Regions from separate parts of the Enterococcus sp. DIV0840 genome, predicted to be linked through region 2. Evidence: riboswitches for the same ligand, from Rfam matches in the RefSeq annotation. Region 2 holds a riboswitch; each other region holds the start of a gene.
The links. A riboswitch is a leader RNA that binds a small molecule or an ion and turns the genes downstream of it on or off. The one in region 2 is predicted to bind magnesium.
Positions count from the first base shown of each region.

Region 1 (3,388 bases), 640 kb from region 2:
TTTGAGGATTTTTATCAGAAACATCTTGTGCTACTTTTCCAAAAAGCGTGTCATCTCCTACAGAAACAACGATTCCTTCAGCACTACCACTAATTACATTGCTGCCCATAAACACAATATTTTCATATTCTGTTTCGACACTGTTCACTTTCAATTTGTAATCTGCTCTTTTTTCTACAGGGTAACTTTCACCAGTCATGGCAGATTGAGAAACAAATAGGTCTTTTGTTTTTGTTAAACGAATATCAGCAGGAATCATGTCTCCGGCAGACAATTTTATGATATCGCCACAGACGATTTCTTCGATTGGAAGTTCTACTTGTTTTTTTCTGCGGACAACGGTTGCCGTAATTTTGACCATATTATTCAATTTTTCTGCTGCTTGATTTGACTTTACCGATTGGATCAGCGTCATAGTCCCACTGATCAAAACCATTGCTAGAATAATGAGTACACCAACAAGATCACGGTCAGCTGGTGGTGCAATAACATAATCCGTTATAAACGAAATAATAGCTAGCGTGATCAAAACGATCGTAAAAGGGGTAAAATACGCTTTGATTATTTCAATGAATAGCGGCGTTTTTTTGCCATGTGTAATGACATTTTCTCCAAATTCCTCTCTTGATAGTACAGCTTGCTGATGTGTTAGGCCCATTTTTGAAGACTTGAAAAATGTTAAGATATTTTCTGCGGAGTTTCTTGCAAAATATTCATATGATTGGTTGTTCTTTCTATTTAATACTGCTCTTTTATCCATGTATTTCTCCTTCTTTCTAAAACTCTGATCAATGAAATGACAGCTGGTTTTATAAGAACCCTCTATGATTTCATCATTTTGTCTCTATTTTAGGAATCGGACTGATGGAAAAAGAGGATCTGTTATCGGAGAAACTTGCTTGTTTGCCCTAGAAACAAATAGACAATAATAGGTGTATTCTCATCAACAGATTTCTTTATCCATAAGTCCTTGATCATCTCACTACTGTCATCCATTTGTTTCCATCCCCTTTAGCGTTATGTGTTTGATAATTCCAAGCATTCGTGCGTTCTTTTTGGTACAAATACTTTTCTCGAATTTTTTTAAGATCACCTGTCCATCTGAGTACGCACAACTTGTACTTTGATACCCAAAATGATCATAAAATCCCCAAGCTTGCTTACGACCCGTTAAAAACATAGTTTGAAAACCCATCAGATCTGCCATTTTTTCTGCAAATTCAAGCAATTGCTTTCCTATTCCAAATCCTTGATATTGATCATCGATTGCAACTTGTTTGATTTGAGCTACCTTTTGGCTTCTTTTTGAAAGAAGTAAAGTCCCCACAACTTTTCCCTCAATCATCGCAGCTATATGGATATCCTGTTTTTCATTGACTGGTAATTCTTTGATCCATTCTTTTCCAGCACTGGTTTTAAGTAGCTTGTTTCTTAAAAAAATGCCTCTCCAATATTCTTCACTGTTCCAATTAATAATTTTGACCATCACTGTTTTACCATTTTGATTCCTCCATTCTTTTAGTTACTCATTTGATTGATTTCAATGACTTCCGACAGTTGAGATAATTCTGAAATAATCGTATTGACTGCTAGTGTGCCATTTCTTGTCGCTTCGATTTCTAAAAATAGTCTTACCTTTTTTCCTGCCAAATCAGTACAGGAGAATTTAGTGAACGTTAAACAATATTTGTCTAGCAACTGAATAATTTCTGTTCTAAGCATGACTTCACTTGTATTGCTACTAATGACCGATAGGTAATGAATCGATTCTGTTTGTTCCTCTTCTCTTTGAACGGTCAAATCATCCATTTTAAAAGATAAATTTCGCAACAAAATATTGACTAACATTAAAGCCACCGCACAAATCATTCCTTCGAGCACAAATCCTGCTCCGATCAAACTTCCAACAGCAGCTGAACACCATAAAGTTGCTGCAGTGTTGATACCTGTCACGCTGAACCCTTCTCGTAAAATTACGCCACCAGCAAGGAAACCAATCCCACTAACTACTTGAGCGGCAATTCGTGTAGGGCTACTGTCATCTTGGATCAACATGGATAATGAAACGAACTGGCACGAACCAAAAGTCACTAGTGTCATGGTTCTCATTCCAGCTAATTTTTTTCGCCATTGACGTTCTGCTCCAATAATCATTCCTGCAAAAATACTAGCGATAATGTTGATTAAAAATTCATAGGCTTGCTCCTTCCTTAGATTTGTTGTTACTTTTTGATGTGATTCGCTAGTACGGTCAATTCGCCCTTTTTTTGCCAAGTATTGTTCATTAGTTACTCTATAATGCGACGAACTTTTGAAAAAAAACAAATGACCTTCCGCCAAAACTCAGCGGAAGGTCATAAATAAGCGCACAAAAAAAAGCCTGCATGATCTAGTCGTTGAGTTTTGGCACTATACAACGTAAAAAGCAGAGCTTTTAGCTACCTTATGAAAAGCCTTGTAATCGACAATCCCTGTTCTACCCATTGGCATCTCTCGATGTTTTTGGGCAGTAGCCTGTGTTTGTATAGGAGCCTCACCTAACAAATCTATTTAGTTATCTTACATGTGAAACTATACCACCATTGTAAAACAAATGTCAATGTTTTCTGTTTATTTATTTTTTGAAAAATGTTATTTTAACTATAGAATAAAAATAAAGAATGCTACAAAGTGCTTATTTACAAACTTTATAGCATTTTTTGTTTTTTTAATATTTATTAATTTTTTTCAACTTTCACAACTGAATTTCCAGCTACTTGGGGTGGAATCGACATCGTCATCGCAGGTAAACCTACTAAAGTAAATTGAATCTTATCTCCTGTTTTCAAGTCATTTTCTGTGATTCCATCTGCTAATTGATCCTTTGATACATTCAAAATAACCCCATCATTTTTCATCATACCAACAATTTCCTCTGGATCCTCAACTGCTTCGACTTCTTTTAAAACCAGCCGCATTGATTTATCCACTGTGTCATTGGTTTTAGCATCTTCAACTAAAACTGCTGTGAATACAGATTGAGATTTTTCTTGGTCTTTAGTGTCTGACGTTTCATCGGTCGTTTGATCTTTTTTACTGCTCATTGAAGTTTCTTCACTTCCTTTTGACGAACTTTTTTTATTTTGTGTGCATGCTCCCAAAGAAATCAAGGTTAACACTGTTAAGATTGTTATTGCGATTTTTTTCATAGATATACCCTCCAATACGGTTACTTTATTATAAGCTATATAATCAATCGTAGTCCATTGCTACCAATCATTATTAAAGAAAATAAAAAAAGTGACTGAGGCATAACTCAATCACTTGGAATCTGGATAAAAGCCGTCATTAGCCATTTCTTCGATCATTACCAGACATCGTAATCTCTTGTGCTAAATAACGAATACGT
Region 1 covers NZ_CP172876.1:1,561,526-1,564,913, reverse strand. Annotated here, with positions in the region: gene mgtA (magnesium-translocating P-type ATPase) at 1-760, opposite strand, end outside; gene IGL98_RS07400 (GNAT family N-acetyltransferase) at 989-1,486, opposite strand; gene IGL98_RS07395 (MgtC/SapB family protein) at 1,519-2,325, opposite strand; M-box (ykoK) riboswitch at 2,382-2,552, opposite strand; gene IGL98_RS07390 (hypothetical protein) at 2,718-3,188, opposite strand; gene dnaI (primosomal protein DnaI) at 3,328-3,388, opposite strand, start outside.
Region 1: another riboswitch for magnesium. It lies ahead of IGL98_RS07395 (MgtC/SapB family protein); the one in region 2 lies ahead of mgtA (magnesium-translocating P-type ATPase).

Region 2 (3,388 bases):
AAACGCCATTGTTCTTTAACGCATTGATTGCTGCAGCAGCTGTTTCTTTTGGAGGATCTAAAAATGCTAGATAGCCTTGTAAAACTAATTCTTTCTCATCTTCAACAGAATAATCGTCTAATTGATTGTTGACTTTTTTATCAGCGATCGCTAATACTCGTAAGCCATCTTCGTTTAATTCTTTCACTGTTTTTAAAACTTGTTTTTTAACTTCAGGAGTGAGTGGAATAATGTTTCCATGCTGATTGATATAAGAACAAGCTTGCAGCATTTCTTCAACTGCTCCTTTAGTGATCAAGGAACTTTGATTAGATCTTCTATTTTTGACCACTACACTCATTCTTCTACGATTAAAATCAAAAGGAATTTCGTCGATTTTAAAGTAATCTTCTTCGTCAATGGATAATTCTTTTGATGTCGCTTCAATAATTGCTTTATCGATCAGATTTCGTAGACCCGTTTGAAAATAACTATTTAAAAAAGCAGAATGTAAGACTTCTTGATCTTCTTGACATGAAGTGTTGTAGTGATATTCTAAAATGACTTTATCTTGTGTTAGTGTTCCTGTCTTATCTGTACATAAAATATCCATCGCACCAAAATTTTGAATGGCATTGACATTTTTCATGATCGTGCCTTCTTTTGCCATATCTCTAGAGCCTTTAACTAAATTAGTTGTAACGATCATCGGCAACATTTCCGGTGTAAGTCCTACAGCTGTCGCAATTGCAAACATCAACGCTTCACTCCAGTTGCCTTTCGTGATCCCATTGATCAAAAACACAGCTGGCGTGATAACCATCATAAAACGAATCAACAGCCAAGTTGTTTTATTGACCCCTAATTCAAAACTTGTTTTTTTCTCGTCATCTGCTACATCTTGTGCAATTTTTCCAAATAATGTATGATCGCCAACTCGAACAGCTACACCAACTCCACTACCGCTGACTACATTACTACCTAAAAATAATAGATTTTCAAAATCCGTTTGGTTGTTATTTGTAGAAACAAAATTTTTAACTTTTTTTTCAACTGGAAAGCTTTCTCCAGTCATGGCTGATTGTGAAACAAATAAGTCCTTAGCATGAATCAAACGTAAATCTGCTGGAATCATGTCGCCAGCCGAAAGTTTAACTAAATCGCCACAAACAACTTCATCCATCGGAATTTCCATTTCTTTATTTTCTCTCGTGACTGTTGCAGTGATTTGGATCATATTTTGTAATTTACTAACCGCATTGCTTGATTTTACTGATTGAACCAGTGTCATCGTGCCACTTAATAAAACCATGACCAGCATAATCAAAACACCAGCAAGATCTTTTTCACTTGGATCAGCGTAGACATATTCGGTGAAAAATGAGATAGTTGCAAGTATCATTAAAACAACAGTGAATGGCGTAACATAAGATTTTATCACAGTATAAATAAATGATTTCTTTTTATCATCCGTGATTTTGTTTACACCAAATTTTTCTTTTGAGCGTTGAACTTCTCTAGCTTTTAATCCATCCCAGGAAGACGAAAAACTCTCTAATACTTTATCGATAGATAAATTAGCTAATTTTTGGTACGCTTTATCATGGATCATGTTCTTCATTTCTTTTTGCATCTGGATTATCCTCTTTTCTTTTAGTTGATTCGCTTTCTATCGAACTATCTTCCGACACGGGAACCACATCCTTTCCACACAAAAAGAGCGCACTGAAAACTCAGCCCGCTTTTCCGTGAGTCTTCGTAATCGTTGAGTTTTGGCACTATACAACGTAAAAAGCCTAAGCTTTTAGCTACCTTAAGAAAAGCCTTAATTCGACAGTTCCTGTTCTACCCATTGGCGTCTCTCGACATTTTTGGGCAGTAGCCTGTGTTTGTATAAGAGCCTCACCTAACAAGAAGAATTACACTACTATTCTAATGAGTTACGGCCTTTTTTTATAGACTTAAAAACTTATACCGCTATAACTTTTTTCGAATGTTGTTTTATACATCCACTTAAAATCAAAATACTTTTTATTAGTTATCAACGAATCATTCGTAAAAATGAATACAGCTATGAATAAAAAAAGATAGTTAGATCGATCATTTTTATTTATGATAGTTTTATAGACGAACTTCCCAACTTCGTTTATGCAGAATCCATACTCCTTTTTACAAAGTTAACTCTGATAAATCCCACTTCGTCTTTCCTGCGAAGTGGGATTTGTTTTCTCCAGAATTCCTTATGCACTCTGTACAAAAAAAGAATAGTGCTATAAATAAAATGATATGGTTTAAATCCATCATTAAGCATACAATAAGCAAGTAAATAATTTATTTACAGTGCGTAATTTAAAGTTCATCATTTATTATCAGAAGGCAATTTACTGATAAAAGCCTCTTCAATTGGTTTGCTATCACCAATTGAAGGGGCTCTTTTCCTACTTACTTTAAATTTATTCCTTCTTATAAAATAGAGTGTAATTATTTCCAGTTAATAATATGTACTATTAATTTTTTATATATTTTTGAAAAAAAAGAACTATTTTATCTAAAATTATTTTATCTTGGTTGTAAATAGAATTTTATTTTTCTCAAGTGAAGGAGATGTGAAGATGAAACTAAAGCACTTAGACTATTTTTTAGCGTTATGTAAAAACAAAAGCTTCACTAAGACATCGGAGGAATTAGGGATTTCTCAACCCTGTTTGAGCACTCATATTCGCGAATTAGAACTGGAACTACATGCTCAATTGATAACAAGGGATTATGGTAATAATAAGTTAACACCTGAAGGACATGTTTTAAAGACAAGAGGAGAAAAAATTTTTCAAGAATTTGAAATGGCTGTTAATCAAATCAACTTGCTCGTTCATACTGGTGAAACTGCAACAATCAAAATCGGTACTAATTTACCCGATATTGATTATTTAATTGCTAAATTATTAACAGAATTCCATAAATACTATCCTTCTGTTTCACTTGAATACAGTTATTACGAAAACTTAGAAGAGGTGTTAGAACATAATGACATTGACATCGCTATTGGTATTTTATCAGAAACAAATTCTAAAATAACAAGTGAGTTGATCTTCTCTGAATCATATGTTGTCTTCACTAGTACTAAAAATAAATTTGCCAATTTGAATGAATTATCGGCAGAAGATTTGCTGCAAATACCTCTAATCAATTATTCGAATAAAATTTACGAAAAAAAAATAATCCATTCTTGGATTGAATCAAATCATCCTGAACTTAAGGATAATCGCTATTATGAACTTCCTTCTACAATCTCAATATTAAATCTAGTCGATCAAGACTTTGGTGTGGCATTTCTACCCTATTCGTTGGTAGATTCAATTCCTCATCACTTAAATGTTGTGTCTGTCGAGATGATTGAGGGTCCATTTAG
Region 2 covers NZ_CP172876.1:2,200,482-2,203,869, forward strand. Annotated here, with positions in the region: partial or broken gene mgtA (magnesium-translocating P-type ATPase) at 1-1,624, opposite strand, end outside; M-box (ykoK) riboswitch at 1,730-1,900, opposite strand; gene IGL98_RS10475 (LysR family transcriptional regulator) at 2,592-3,388, shown strand, end outside.

Region 3 (3,388 bases), 1.3 Mb from region 2:
TGCATCTGCTGAGTTTGATACCACTGCCAAACTAGTAGAACAGAAACTGATTGCTAATCCTGCAACCATCATACCTTTAAAAAATTTCATAAAAAATACCTCCTCTTTTTTACTACTATTTTATGAATAGTAGATGTCTATATTATTATCTAAAAGAAATATAAAGTAAATATATATGAGTGATTTCTCATAATGTTGGAAATAAATTAGTTCCTTCATTGGGTCTTCGTTTTTGATATAATATGTGAAGAAATAGATTAAAGCGTAAGAAAGGATCTGTAATAATGAAAAAAGCGATAATTAGTAAAACGGTGAATTTATTAGATGGAGGCTGTAATGCTTGCGGAATTATTGAAGATGAAAACTATACATTGATGATAGACGAACAAGTTATTCCTTTAGAAAATTTGACAGTCAATTCTTTGGTCACAGCGATTGCTTTAAAAAATGGATATAAACGAGAATATCAGATGGATGTTATTGATGATTTTACTTTATATAAAAAAGATGATCATCAAGTTACGCTTAAAGAAGAATATGATTTTCTGACTTATTCAACTGAGACTGCAAAAATTGAAACAAGGGATCAAATGATGGATGAGAAAAAATTAGTGGAAACTGTCAATCAGATCTTAGTCACTCTTTTTAAAGTGGAAGAATTAGCATTTAGTTTATAGTCGATTATATAAAAAATGAGGGTGGGACAAAACTAAAAATCAGTTTTGATGTGCGCTCTAAAACTGAATAAGCGGCGAGAAAAAAGCAGCTCTGAGAAAAAAGCTGAAATTCACAAAAATTTGAAGAGCAATTTCCGTGAATTCCCTCTTATTTCTCGGAGCTAAACACTTTTGTCTCGGCCTCATTGTTATGTTATTCTATTTGAAAAATTTCTGACATTCCTATTTTTTCAAATCTTTCTTGTGAATCAGAAGGACTTTCGTCATGATCGTAAACCAATAGCTTGAAATCTTCTGTTTTTGGAATTCGTTCGAATGTTTCACTGTCAGTTAAGAGGATCATTTGTTGGCAAAGCCATTCTAGAACCATCTCAATATCTTGTTCATCTTCCACCCAATCATCAAATAAATGGATAGAGGCAACTTGCTGATTTTCATCCCAATCACGAGAAGTGTATTTCATCTCGTCTAATTGTGTTTTAGTGTAGCCTTTATTCGCATAATAACTTGTTGTTTCCTGCCATAGTTCTACTGTATTAAAGCACAGGTTGATTTCACCTTCTTCATGAATATTGCAGTCTAAAGCAAAGGCGTAAAATGTTTCATCAGAGTGATCTAATAAAAAGTTATCGATGCTATCAGTTAAAAAATTGAAAAAGTACTCTTGTTGTTTTTCTAAAAAGTGTTCCATTCATATCCTCCAAGTGTTCTGTCTTTTAAACATTGAAACAGATAAAAGAAGGAATGTCTATCTAAAGTTTTTTTTTTATGTGGAATAGCAATTTTTTAAGAAAATATAAAGATTTTTTTATTGGAATAGTTTGTTACTATAAGAGGACTTTTATTGTAAGAACAAGTGAAGAGTCGGTTTATTTTAGTAAGATAGTTCTGGGGTTGAACAGTTTAGATAAAATTTAATTTGACTTTGTGATTCGATACGCTTATAGTTTAAAATGAATTAAATACTTGTTAGGTGAGGCTCCTATATAAACACAAGCTGCTGCTCAGAAATGTCGAAAGACAGGTACGGGTAGGACAAATTTCGTCGAATTAAGGCGTTTTTCAAAGTAGCTAAAAGCAATGCTTTTTACGTTATATAGTGCTAAAACTCAACGAAGAGAAGAGTAAGGTAAGTTGTAAATAAATGGCGAGTGTCATACATTTAAACCCCTATAATCTAATCCCTTCGCTGAGTATTCTTGGTGAGGGATTTTTCTTTTAGTCGAGCAAAAATTAGAGCTATCAGGTTTCATGTGCTACACTATGGTTTGCTTTAAGGCTAAACAAACTCATTTAACTTTTATGTTTAGAAAGGAATAAACAATGAAAAAATCTGTAAAAATAGTGACGATTACCTTGTTATCGATTCTCCTTGTAGTCGTGAGTGTAGGCTGCTATGCGGCGGTTTCATTCCAAACGGCAAAGGAAAAGAGCGAATCAAAACTTTCTAATAAAAACCAAAATTTTACTGGTGATGAACAAACAAGTGACAAGGAATTAACGGTCATGGTTGTTGGAAATGACTCCAGAGACGACGATGAGGATCAAGGGCGTTCAGATACGCTTATGGTGGCTCATTATGATGGGAAAACGAAACAGCCTAAATTGATTTCGATCATGCGGGATAGCTACGTAACATTTCCTGATGGCGGCCAAGATAAAATAAATGCAGCATATGCATATGGCGGCGCACAAATGACAAAAGATGTGTTGAAAACGAATTTTGATTTACCAATCAATTATTATGTTGTTATGGATTTTAAAGAATTTAGTGACATTATTGATGAACTTTATCCAAAAGGAGTTACGATCGATGCTGAAAAAGATATTAATTTAGACGGTGTGGATATCCTCAAAGGTAAGCAAACATTGCATGGGAATAGTTTATTGCAGTATGCCCGCTTTAGAATGGATGAAGAAGGCGATTTTGGACGGATCAGACGTCAGCAGCAAGTGATGGATGCTTTAGTAGAGCAGTCTAAAGATTTGATTCCAATTTGGGAATTACCACAAGTTGCAGGAAAAATGGTCGGAAAAATCGATACAAATGTGCCTACGAGTTTATTGATCGATTTAGCAAAAGATTTTCTTACTGGAAAAGTGAAGCCTTTAAAATCACTGTCTGTTCCAGTGGAAGGCACATGGAACTTTAATGATTATACCGAATCTGGAAGTGTGATCGAACTTGATGAACAAAAGAATGCTGAAGCGATTCAGAATTTTATGAAAGATAAGGAATAACGTCATTTATCCGTTTACTCTCTTATATGAGAGTAAACGGATTTTTTAGTGAAAAATGAAAACAAACTAGCGTATTTCTATGCGTTAGGAGCAAGCATATGCTATTCTTTAAGAAAGCGTTTTTTTTATTTAGAAGGAAGGGTTTATTTTGAAAGTTGTGATTATTGGCGCTTCTTTTGCTGGAGTATCAGCTGCTTTGGCTATCAGAAAAAAACATCCCAAAGCTGAAATTCATTTAATCGAGAAGCAACAAACGATTGGTTATTTGCCTGGCGGAATCAATCTGTATTTTAATAAAACGATCGATCCTATCGAAACCGCTCAGTTTATTTCAGAAGAACAATTAATAGATAACGATATCTCTTTGTTGTTAAATGCAAGAGTAGTCAGTATGGATTCAACACAGCATATCATCAAATATGAAAAGCAAGCAACTGAGTTTTTTATGTCATTTGATAAATTGATTTTAG
Region 3 covers NZ_CP172876.1:947,619-951,006, forward strand. Annotated here, with positions in the region: gene IGL98_RS04465 (YusW family protein) at 1-90, opposite strand, end outside; gene IGL98_RS04470 (DUF4809 family protein) at 285-677, shown strand; gene IGL98_RS04475 (DUF4303 domain-containing protein) at 871-1,368, opposite strand; M-box (ykoK) riboswitch at 1,636-1,804, shown strand; gene IGL98_RS04480 (LCP family protein) at 2,001-2,918, shown strand; gene IGL98_RS04485 (FAD-dependent oxidoreductase) at 3,076-3,388, shown strand, end outside.
Region 3: another riboswitch for magnesium. It lies ahead of IGL98_RS04480 (LCP family protein); the one in region 2 lies ahead of mgtA (magnesium-translocating P-type ATPase).

Region 4 (3,388 bases), 720 kb from region 2:
TTAACACAACCAATTGCTCAATTGGCACAAGTATCTAACTTACTTCAATCAATGGCAGCAGCAGCTGAACGTGTTTTCGAATTCCTTGAAGAAGATGAAGAAGCACAAACAGTACCAAATCCAGTTAAAATCGATAAAGCCAAAGGTATGGTCGACTTTGAACATGTTCGTTTTGGTTATACACCAGACAAAATCATTATCAATGATTTCAGTTCACATGTTGATCCAGGCCAAACAGTGGCAATCGTTGGACCGACTGGAGCTGGTAAAACAACCATGGTTAAACTATTGATGCGTTTTTACGATGTAACATCTGGTGCGATTAAAATCGATGGTTATAATATCAAAGACTTTAACCGCGCAGATTTACGTAAAAATATCGGGATGGTTTTACAAGATACTTGGTTATTTAAAGGAACTATCATGGAAAACCTTCGTTATGGTCGTTTAGATGCAACGGATGAAGAAGTCTACGAAGCGGCTAAAGCCGCACACGTTCACCACTTTATTCAAACATTACCTGGCGGCTACAACATGGAATTAAATGAAGAATCATCAAATATTTCTCAAGGTCAAAAACAATTACTAACAATTGCTCGTGCGATTTTAGCCGATAAGCCGATTTTGATTCTCGATGAAGCAACGTCATCTGTTGATACAAGAACGGAAGGCTTGATTCAAGGCGCCATGAACAACTTAATGGCTGGACGTACATCCTTTGTTATTGCGCACCGTCTATCAACAATCAAAGATGCAGATAAAATTCTTTATATGCAAGATGGCGATATCAAAGAACAAGGAACACATGAAGAACTGCTAGCTGAAGGTGGTTACTATGCTTCACTTTACAACTCGCAGTTTGAAGAGTTAGATGAATAAAATGGCTCTAAAAGAGGCACTTATCAAAAAAATGATGAGTGCTTCTTTTTTTTATTCAAAAAATAATAGCCAAAATTTGTTTTATTTAAATTAAGAAAACATAAAGACGTTTAAAATAACTTGAAAAAAAATCTTTCCAGCGTTATTCTTTAGAAAATAAATAGATAAATAACCTTGTTAGGTGAGGCTCCTATACAAACATAGGCTATTGCGCAGAAACGTCGAAAGACGCCAATGTGTAAAACAGGAATTGTCGAATTAAGGCTTTTCATAAAATAGCTAAGAAATTTTCTTTACGTTGTATAGTGCTAAAACTCAGACGATGAGATTGATTGAAAGTCAAACGTCGTAGGAAAGAATGTTTGACTTTTTTCTTTTGGTAAATAGAGAACGTATTTGCTGATTGTTTACCGTCTTAGTACCTGCTTGTGTTTTTAGGAGTGACGATTGGCGAAAAAAACGCTGGATCATTCACTTCTTCTGCAAGAAGCATGAACTTAGGCGTTTTTTTATTGGCATTTTTAATGAAATTTCATGCGTACTGATTTTGAGCTAACAATTTTATCTAATATAAGAAATGAAGGGATTTTATACATGTATACGTTTAAAGAAAAAAAGTTCATTCCAGCTATTTTAAGTGTCCTATTATTTTCAGTGTTAACTTTTTTTGTTGTTCAGAATGCTTCATGGTTTCATCAGTTAGATTCGGCGATTTACCAAATTAGTTGGAAACCAAACGCTATGATCACGAGTATTGTAAATCTATTTGCTAAAACTGCAACCATTGTGCCGATTTTTATTGTGAGTCTGATTGTCTCATTTATCCTTTGGCGAAAAAAACAAAAATTACTAGCTTTTTGGATGAGTAGCAATGTTTTGGTGGTCAGTGCTATAGGGTTTCTACTTAAGAATCTTGTTGCAAGAATGAGACCTAATGTAGGACAGTTAGCAGAAAGAACATCATACAGTTTTCCCAGTGGACATTCACTATTAGCTATGTGTTTGGTGTGTTCAATTATCATAGCGGCACAAACGATTTATCCAGAACGATCAAAGAATTACAGACATTTGAAAAACGTGTTGATTATCTATGTATGTCTGATTGGATTGAGTCGGATCTATTTAAGGGTTCATTATCCAAGTGATGTGCTGGCAGGATTTCTTTTAAGTTATGCTTGGGTGAATCTTTCGTATGTTTGCCTTCAAAAGCTGTTCTTGAATAGAACATTTTCAACGCCAGATGCTAAAAAAAGATTTATACAAAGAACAATATTAAGTGGGTTGACATTACTTTTATTAGTTGTTGCCGGTGCCTCTGTGTATGGAGCGACAGTCTTTAAAAATGTTCAAAAAACAGCGAATAAAATGTATCAACCATTAGACCGAGAAGCAAAACCTGTGGAGCTTAAAAATAGTGAGCCGGTTAGTTTTTTACTATTAGGAATCGCAAATGATTCAAAACGTAAAACAGATTTTAGAGCCAATACGATCATGGTCGTAACGGTCAATAATCAATTGAAAAAGACGACGATTACGAGTATTCCTAGGGATGCTTATGTAGAGATCGTTGGAGAAGATGGTTTACATGACAAGATCAACCATGCTCATTCGTTCGGCGGTGATAAAATGATGATTGATACAGTTGAACATTATTTAGATATCCCAATCAATCATTATTTTGTCATTGATATGGATGGTTTAGCGGCATTGAGTGATGCAGTTGGTGGAGTGACAGTTAATAATGATTTTGCGTTTGATGCTGAAGGAATTCATTATCCAAAAGGAGAACAACATTTAGGCGGTTGGGAAACATTGCAATATGCGCGAATGCGTCATGAAGACCCTCAAAATGATTATGGCAGACAAAAGAGAGAACGCGAAGTGACTATTCAGTTGGGCAAAGAATTAATGTCTATGAAGAATGCGTTTCGTTACCAAGAGTTGCTGGATGTAATTGGGGATAATGGAAAAACAGATATGACGTTAGATCAGATGATGCAATTAATGAAAAATTACCAAAAAGCGCTAATTGATATTGAAACAAGCCAGTTGCAAGGGGAAGGATTTACAGGTGATGGTTATACTGGTGAGGAAGGTATTTCTTATGAACGTATTCCCGAAGCAGAAAGGGAAAAAGCCATAGCTGCAATAAAGAAACAATTGAATTTAGAGTAGTACGTTTTAAAGAATCAATCATTCGCTGGTCCAACATCAATTGTCAAAAGAGCTTTTCTTTTGGTATAATTTGATGCATAGAAGTGGAGGAATGTAAGTATGATAAAAGTAGCAATTGTCGGGTATGGGAACCTTGGACGCGGTGTTGAGCGTTCAATAAAGCAAAATAAAGATATGGAATTAGTAGGTGTTTTTACAAGAAGAGCCCCTGAGACAGTTCAGACAGAAGGCGCGAATGCCTTCACGATGGATCAGCTTAAACATAAAAAAATGAGATCGATGTTTGTATTTTATGTGGAGGATCAGCAACTGATTTACCAACACAAACGCCAGA
Region 4 covers NZ_CP172876.1:1,483,816-1,487,203, forward strand. Annotated here, with positions in the region: gene IGL98_RS07025 (ABC transporter ATP-binding protein) at 1-879, shown strand, start outside; M-box (ykoK) riboswitch at 1,046-1,213, shown strand; gene IGL98_RS07030 (phosphatase PAP2/LCP family protein) at 1,474-3,054, shown strand; partial or broken gene IGL98_RS07035 (diaminopimelate dehydrogenase) at 3,154-3,388, shown strand, end outside.
Region 4: another riboswitch for magnesium. It lies ahead of IGL98_RS07030 (phosphatase PAP2/LCP family protein); the one in region 2 lies ahead of mgtA (magnesium-translocating P-type ATPase).